2 regions of the Mesorhizobium sp. M1342 genome follow, and region 2 is predicted to be linked to the other one. Evidence: predicted binding sites of a transcription regulator. Region 2 holds the regulator's gene; the other holds the start of a gene.
The links. Region 2 encodes PhoB, which activates phosphate uptake and scavenging genes when phosphate is short. Its sites were predicted from a motif close to TGTCATNNANCTGTCAT; they were not measured.
Positions count from the first base shown of each region.

Region 1: NKH06_RS27065 (alkaline phosphatase D family protein) is a predicted target of PhoB. The motif match lies at 2,713-2,729, and genes of this name have one in related genera.

Region 1 is NZ_JAMYLI010000033.1:15,096-19,425, forward strand. It holds gene typA (translational GTPase TypA) at 1-502, opposite strand, end outside; gene NKH06_RS27060 (hypothetical protein) at 700-981, shown strand; gene NKH06_RS27065 (alkaline phosphatase D family protein) at 1,067-2,641, opposite strand; gene NKH06_RS27070 (MFS transporter) at 2,822-4,105, opposite strand; gene NKH06_RS27075 (TetR/AcrR family transcriptional regulator) at 4,178-4,330, shown strand, end outside.
Region 2 is NZ_JAMYLI010000024.1:27,528-31,857, reverse strand. It holds gene eglC (endo-1,3-1,4-beta-glycanase EglC) at 1-1,154, opposite strand, end outside; gene phoB (phosphate regulon transcriptional regulator PhoB) at 1,691-2,380, opposite strand; gene phoU (phosphate signaling complex protein PhoU) at 2,397-3,104, opposite strand; gene pstB (phosphate ABC transporter ATP-binding protein PstB) at 3,131-3,949, opposite strand; gene pstA (phosphate ABC transporter permease PstA) at 3,968-4,330, opposite strand, start outside.

The DNA of each region.
Region 1 (4,330 bases), on a different contig from region 2:
CATCGCGGCCTGAACCGTACAGAATCGGGAAGTCGAGTTGCTCGTCGGTGGCGTCGAGCGCGGCGAAAAGATCGAACACCTCGTTGACCACCTCGACATGACGGGCGTCCGGACGGTCGATCTTGTTGATGACGACGATCGGCTTCAGGCCGACCTTGAGCGCCTTGCCGACGACGAACTTGGTTTGCGGCATCGGCCCTTCGGCTGCGTCGACCAGCACGATGGCTGAGTCCACCATCGACAGGATGCGTTCGACCTCACCGCCAAAATCGGCGTGGCCGGGGGTGTCGACGATGTTGATGCGGGTATCCTTCCAGTCGACCGAAGTCGCCTTGGCCAGGATGGTGATGCCGCGTTCCTTTTCGAGGTCGTTGGAATCCATGGCGCGCTCGGCGACGCGCTGATTGTCTCGGAAGGAGCCGGACTGCTTCAAAAGCTGGTCGACCAGGGTGGTCTTTCCATGGTCGACGTGCGCGATGATCGCGATATTACGGATTTTCATGTTCTGGTCTCGGAAGCGTTGCAGGCAGCAGGCCAAAAGGCGCTGCCTCTTTCGGTTGCGCGGCTCATACAGGGTTTTTCGCAGTTGCGAAAGAGGAGGAGCGTCACCAAATACTCATCAAATCTTAAGCATCTGCGTGTGAGATGATTTTGTTAACCAAGGCGGGAACCCTTTGGGGCCCGGGCAGTTCAAACGTCATGACCGATAAACTCAACCGATTCTGGCCGCTCATCGCGTCCGTTGCCTTCGCCGTCCTGCTGGCCGCCAACGCCGCGCAGTCGGCGGCGACGATGAAGGAATCACGGCCTGCCTTGCCGTCGGAGGCACAGTCGGCCGAGCAGATTTTCGCCGACGCACCAGACGGCGTCGACCCGATGGTGACCGGCCCGGTCAGCGCCGCTTTCAAGCAGCGGCAGGACACCGCCAACTGCGACAGCGCCATCTGGCCGAATATCCCCATGGTCTGCTACCCGGACTAGTCGGCGCTTCCCGCCCCGTCTTGCCAGCTTCGCTTTGCGAAGCCGCCGCGCCGACCCTCCCCACAAGGGGGAGGGGAAAGCGCGCTTATGCCGAGCGGACCGGGTCGAGCGTCACCTTGTAGAGTTCGTTGTCGTCGCGATCCATCAGCCGCACCGTCATCTGCTCGCTGGCGCCTGAGATATCGACCAGCCCGAAGAATTGCAGACCGGCCGAGGGCGGCAGGTTCTGTCCCTGTTCGGCGGTCGGCGCCTTGATGAACTTCAGCTCCGGACCGAACGTCATGTCGAAATCGTTGGGACCGAACGTGCCGGCATGGATCGGACCTGAGACGAATTCCCAGAACGGATTGAACTCCTGGAACTGCGCCTTGTCCGGGTTGTAATAATGCGCGGCCGTGTAATGCACGTCGGCGGTGAGCCAGACGGTGTTGCTGATGCCGGCATTCTTTATGAAGCGCAGCAGGTCGGCGATCTCGAGCTCGCGCCCTTTTGGCAAGCCATTGTCGCCATTGCTGACCGCCTCGGCGCCGACCTTCTTGGCGCCGTCGTCCCACACGATGAGGCCGAGCGGCATGTCGGCGGCGATGATTTTCCAGGTCGCCTTCGAATTCGCCAGTTCGCGCTTCAGCCATTTCGTCTGCTGTTCGCCGAGCATGCGCGATTGCGGCGTCATCTCATCCTGCATGTCGGGACCATTGGGGCCGCGATAGGAGCGCATGTCGAGGAAGAACACGTCGAGCAGCGGCCCATAAGCGATCTTGCGATAGACGCGGCCGGGCTCGGAAGGTTCGTAGCGGATCGTCGTCATCTCGTGGAAAGCCCGCGCCGCGCGGGCCGCCAGCACGTGGATGGATTTTTCCGTGTAGCGGCTGTCGGCGCTGAGATCCTTGGAATCCGACCAGTTGTTCAGCACTTCATGGTCGTCCCACTGGTAGAAAGTCGGGCAGATGGCGCTCAGGCCGAGCACGTTCCTGTCCATCATGTTGTATTTCCACTGGTCCCGGTATTCATCCAGCGTCTCGGCGACTTTGCGCTTGCCGTCGATCAGCACGACGTTCTTCCACTTGCCGCCGCCGGGCAGGTCGACCTCGTCCTTCATGGCGCCGTCGGCATAGATGGTGTCGCCCGAATGCAGGAAGAAGTCGGGCGTGTGCTTGCCGATCGTGGCGTAGGTCTTCATGCCGGTCTCGTCGATGCCCCAGCCCTGGCCGGCGGTGTCGCCGGACCAGGCAAAGCGGATGTCGCGCTTCGAGGCTGGCGCCGTCCTGAAACGGCCGGTGATCGGCTCCGAAACGGCGTTGATGTCGGCGAGATCGGCCGATGTCATGCGGTAGAAGATATCCTGATCGGAAGCGAGGTCGGTGAGCAGCCGCTTGACCGTGTAATCGCTGGCCGGCGACGTATCGAGCGGCGCCAGGCGTGTCGCATTGGCGAAATTCTCCGTTGACGACACTTCGAACATGACGCGCGACGGGCGATCGGTGCGCGTCCACACCATGCCGCTGGTTGCGTCGACATCGCCGGACTGAACGCCATGGGTGAAGGAAGGCCGCTGATTGGCACGCGAATAGTAGGGCAGCGCCAGGCTGGAAACGCCGGCCAGGCCAACGGCGCCGGCGGAAGTGACAAAAGCGCGGCGGGTCATCGAAAGCTTGTTCATGGCTGTCTCCTGGATGGCTTGAACGGTGCCACCAAAATCCAGCGTCAATGTTTCAGGCGCATATCGGGATGATGAAGGTTTTCTGACGATTAACAGGCGGGTGGGCGTTTGCGCGGACGGCAAAGCTGCCGATCTCCCCCACGAGGGGGGAGATTGCAGCTTGGCCGGTAGCGCCTCTCCCTAAGCCGCTTGCGGCTCCGGATCGAACGCCGGCTTGCTGGTGTTGATCAGCAGCGAGATACAGGCGGCGGCGATTGCCGTCATGCCGGCGATCAGGAACGCCAGTTCGTAATTGCCCTGCAACTCGCGCATGGTGCCGCCAAAGGCGGCGGCAGCGGCCGCACCGATCTGGTGCCCGGCGACGATCCAGCCGAACACGATCGGCCCGCTGCGGTCGCCGAACGCCTCGTTGGCGAGCCGCAGCGTCGGCGGCACGGTGGCGATCCAGTCGAGACCATAGAGCACAGCGAAGATGATCAAGCTGGTCGCCGAGAAGCCGGAATAGGGCAGATAGATCAGCGACAGGCCACGAATGCCATAATAGACGCCGAGCAGCTTACGCGGATCGAAGCGGTCGGTGAGCCAGCCCGACAACGTCGTGCCGATCAGGTCGAAAATGCCCATCATCGACAGCAGACCGGCGGCCTGCACTTCGCCGATGCCCATGTCGCCGCAGAACGCGATAAGATGCGTGCCGACCAGCCCGTTGGTGGTGAAGCCGCAGACGAAGAAGGTGGCGAACAGATACCAGAACACCCGCGTGCCGGCGGCACGGCGCAGCGTCGAGAACGTATGCGCAAGAAAATTGCCCTGTGACGCAGGCGGAGTGGGCGGCACGTCGTCAGCCTCGGCGCCGTAGCGCACCATGCCGATCGATGCCGGCCGCTCCGGCACCAGCAGCCAGACCAGCGGTATCAGGGCAGCGGTCGCGATCGCGACCGCGATGACAACCGGCTGCCAGCCGCCCGACTGCGCCAGAGCGGCGATCAGCGGCAGGAACACCAGCATGCCCGAGGCGCTGGAAGCCGACATCAATCCCATGACAAGGCCGCGATTGGTCTTGAACCAGCGGTTGACGATGGTCGCGCCGAGCACGCTGGCGACAGCGCCGGAACCAATGCCCGAGAACACGCCCCAAGTGATGAACAAATGCCACGGCTTGGTCATCAGCAAGCTGAGCGCCGTGGAGCCCGACATCACCACCAGCGAGGCCAGCAATGTGCGGCGCAGCCCGATGCGCTCCATCAGGGCCGCGGCAAATGGCCCCGTCAGGCCGTAAAGCAGGATGCCGACACCTGCGGCCAGCGAGATGATGTCGCGCCGCCAGCCGAAACTGGTCTCCAGCGGCAGCATCATGACAGAGGGAGCGGACCGCAGACCGGCCGCGACCAGCAGGCTAAGGAAGATGACGCCGACCACGACGAAAGCGTAGCGCTGGCCAAATGGGCGGGATTGAGCTATCATGTTACTGACCGGTACGTTGCAGGTGGAGTATGTATACGTACCGATCGGTAACATTGTCAATCGAGCCACACGATGCCAACGGACAAAAATATTGATCTGACCATCAGCGACGGTCATGCGTCGGCGCCGCCGAAAGCAGCCAAGAAGATCCTCGATGTGGCCTATGACCTGTTCTACCGGCGCGGCATCAGGGCGATAGGCGTCGACGAGATCGTCAAACGTGCC
Region 2 (4,330 bases):
TCCGCAACGTTCACCGTTGAAGAAACCTTCGTGTGCGCTCCCGTCTCATTGGAATGCGCCGTCATGTAGAGCGTGTTCGGGTCCTGGCCACGCGTTTCGACAACGTCCAGCTCCGGCGGCCACGAGCCGTCCTCCGGAAGCAGCCAGAACGCCGGCCAGGCTCCGGCTGTTTCAGGAGGATCCGCCCGCATTTCGAAATAGCCGTAGGTTTGCGAGAAGGTGTCGTGGGTCGTCAGGATCCCCGAGGTGTATTCGTAGTTGTTGATCAGAGGCTTGATGTCCTCCGGCGCCTGCGCGGCGGTGATGGTGAGGACGCCGTTCTCAACGCTGAACGGATGGACCGAACTCGTCGGGCCATAATTGGCGTCGATATACCACTGCAACTCACCATTGCTGCTCAACGTGCTGCCGTTCGGCGCTCCCCACCAGAAATTGGAATTCCAGGTGCCGTCCTGCCCGTCCCGAAGGCTCAGCGTGTTGAAATCGTCGGAGAAGGACAGCGTCATTGCGGACTTGTCGATCGGAAGTTCGAACTGGGTGGGCTGCAGCTTGTCGATGGTCGTATTCTTGAACACCAGGATCTCGTCGGATCCGAGGTTCAGCATCACGTTCGATTCCACCTGGACCATCTGTGAACGGACGGCATCGAACGAAGTGAAGTCGTAGCCGTCAAGCCGGACCGCATCGGTCGCACCGAAGTCGAAGATAAGATCGCTTCCATTACCTTTGGAGATGGCGAAAGTATCGGCGCCATCGCCGCCGATCAGGACATCATTTCCCTTGCCGCCATCCAGCGTCTGGTGACCCGACCCGCCCTTGATGATGTTGTCCACCGCATTTCCGAACGCAAATCGGTTGGTGCCGGTAACGACGAGGTTCTCGAAATTGTCGGGGAGCTTGTAGCTCATCCATGTGTCGATCGTGTCGATCCCTGCCCCAGGATCCTCGACCACCTTATTGTTGGTGGAATAGAGATGATAGTAGTCGTCGCCGGCGCCACCGTAGATCGTGACAGTGACGCCGGTGTCTCCCCAGAAGGAGTCGTTGCCGGAGGTGCCATGCAGTTCCGGTCCAGACCCGGTGGCCGAGAACCAATGAGTGGAAGCGCCGGTGTAGGCAAGAGGGATGCCCTTGGCATTTAAGACCGTGCTCATCAGAAATCCTTCCCAATGGTGCCCGACCTGGTCAAAGGTCCGGCGACCGCTTCCAAGCAACGCTGCAAAGAACGAGATCGTTCCACAGAATCGTCATTAGATCCGAGATCGCGTTGAGCAATCGACAGACGAGCAATGAATAAAGAGGAGAGGACTCGCAATAATTTGAAGTAATTTATTAAAATTGTATATTTCTGCAGAATACGCGTCATCCGACGAACGTATATCTAAATTAACTCAAAGTCATTCTTGCGTGGCTTTCTGGTCGGAGTCTGCGGGCAAGATGGCGACGTACCAAGTAATTCGCCGTGCTTCCTGCGGCCAGCCGGGCCCCAATAGAGAGTTTGGGAGATCGGGGAACGCCAGAAGCTGCCTGTCGCTTTGGCCCAAATGCAGTCATTCGAAACCTGATGAGGATGACCGCTCCTGGCGTCACGTGCTCGCTCCCCATCCATGAGACGAGTGCAACATTCCACCGGCTGTTGGCGACCGCGTGCTAATCGAGTTTTCCCGATCTATCGGGACGGAACAGCCACCTAGTCTTCCCTGATCGCGTAACCCGCCCCACGGATGGTGCGGATGACATCAGGCATGCGGCCGTTGTTGACCGCCTTGCGCAGCCGGCCGACGTGCACGTCGACAGTGCGTTCGTCGATGTAAATCGTCTCGCCCCAGACATTGTCGAGCAGCTGGCTGCGCGAGAACACGCGGCCGGGGTGGCGCATCATGAATTCGAGCAGGCGGAATTCGGTCGGCCCGAGCCGGATCTCGCTCTTCTTGCGATAGACCCGGTGCGACTCGCGATCGAGCACGATGTCGCCGACCTTCAGCACGCTGGACAGCACTTCCGGCTTGGCCCGGCGCAGCAGCGCCTTGACCCTGGCCATGAACTCCGGCGTCGAGAAGGGCTTGACCAGATAGTCGTCGGCGCCGGTCGACAGGCCGCGCACGCGGTCGCTTTCCTCGCCTCGCGCGGTCAGCATGATGATCGGCAGCCGCTCGGTCTCTGGGCGCATTCGCAGGCGCCGGCAGAGTTCGATGCCGGAAACCGCCGGCACCATCCAGTCGAGCACGAGAAGGTCGGGAACGTTCTCCTGCAGCCGGATTTCGGCCTCGTCGCCGCGCGTCACCACCTCGACCTGGTAACCTTCGGATTCAAGATTGTAGCGGAGCAGCACGCCTAGCGGCTCCTCATCCTCCACCACCATGATGCGTGGTGCGATCATCGGCTGGTCACCCCTGTTATGCCGCTGGCGCGGACATTGCCGTCTCGTCCTGCTTCGGACGATTGGCTGGCAGCTGCGTGCCGGTCAAAACATAGTAGGCATTTTCGGCGATGTTGGTCACGTGGTCGCCGATCCGCTCGAGGTTCTTGGCGCAGAACAACAGGTGCGTGCACGCCGTGATGTTGCGGGGATCTTCCATCATGTAGGTCAGCAGCTCGCGGAACACCGAGGTGTATTTGACGTCGATGCGTTCGTCATTGTTTCTGAGCGTGGCAAGCGCTGCCGGGTCGGCGGCGGCGTACTCGTCGACGACCCCCTGCACCTGGATCAGCACCAGTTGCGCCATCGCGTCGATCGAATGCGAAAGGTCGTGCGGCGTGACACTCAGCCCGACAGTGCCGACGCGCTTGGCGATGTTCTTGGCAAGGTCGCCGATGCGCTCAAGGTCGCCGGCCATGCGGATCGAACCGACCACCGCACGCAGATCGTTGGCCATTGGCTGGCGCTTGGCGATCAGCGTGATGGCGCGATCGTCCAGCTCGCGCTGGCGTGCATCCATGATGGCATCATCGGAAACCACGCGCTGCGCCAGCGCATTGTCCGAATTGAGCAAAGCCCTGGTCGAGCCACTGACCATCGAGCGGGCGAGATCGCCCATGTCGCGGATCAGCTGGCTGATCTGCTCCAGATCCTCATCGAAAGATGCGACGGTATGTTCACCCATGATCTTCGTCCCTCGTATGCCTGAGCTCAGCCGAACCGGCCGGTGATGTAGTCCTGGGTGCGTTTGTCGTCGGGGGTGGTGAACATCTTGTCGGTGGCGCCCTCCTCGACCAGATAGCCTAGATGGAACATCGCGGTGCGCTGCGACACGCGCGCTGCCTGCTGCATCGAATGGGTGACGATGACGATGGTATAGTTCTGACGCAGTTCGTCGATCAGTTCCTCGACGCGAGCGGTGGCGATCGGGTCGAGCGCCGAACACGGTTCGTCCATCAGGATCACCTCGGGTGACACGGCGATGGCGCGTGCAATGCACAGACGCTGCTGCTGGCCACCGGAAAGACCCGTGCCAGGTTCCTGCAAACGGTCCTTGACCTCGTTCCAGATCGCCGCCTTCTTCAGGCTCGACTCTACGATCTGATCCATATCGGCCTTGCGCTTGGCCAATCCGTGGATGCGCGGACCATAGGCAACGTTCTCGTAGATCGATTTGGGGAACGGATTGGGTTTCTGGAACACCATGCCGACGCGCGCCCTGAGTTCGACGACATCGATGTTCTTGTCGTAGATGTCTTCTTCGTCGAGCGTTATCTTGCCGGTTACCCGTGCTGAATCGATGGTGTCGTTCATGCGGTTGAGGCAGCGCAGGAAGGTGGACTTGCCGCAGCCGGAGGGGCCGATCAGCGCCGTCACCTGATTCAGGCGGACGTCGAGATTGACATCGAACAGCGCCTGCTTCTCGCCATAGAACACGCCGACCTTGTCGCCGCGCATTTTGATCACTTCGTTCGACTTCATCTTGTCGCCCACTGCGTTTTCAAGGGACTGTTCGGTCATGATGTTCATACCAAGATGCCTTTTTTTCTACCAGCGCCGCTCGAACCGACGCCGAAGCACGATCGCGGTGATGTTCATGGCCATGAGGAAGACGAGCAGGATGATGATGGCGCCGGACATACGCTCGACGAAGGCGCGTTCGGCCTCGTTCGCCCACATATAGATCTGCACCGGCAGCGCGGTGGCCGGATCGAAAGGCGTCGTCGGTGGATCGGCGACGAAGGCGACCATGCCGATCAGCAGCAGAGGCGCGGTTTCGCCGAGCGCACGCGCCAGACCGATGATGGTGCCGGTGAGGATGCCGGGCGCGGCAAGCGGCAGGATGTGCTGGAACACCATCTGCATCTTGGAGGCGCCAAGACCGAGAGCTGCCGAGCGGATCGACGGCGG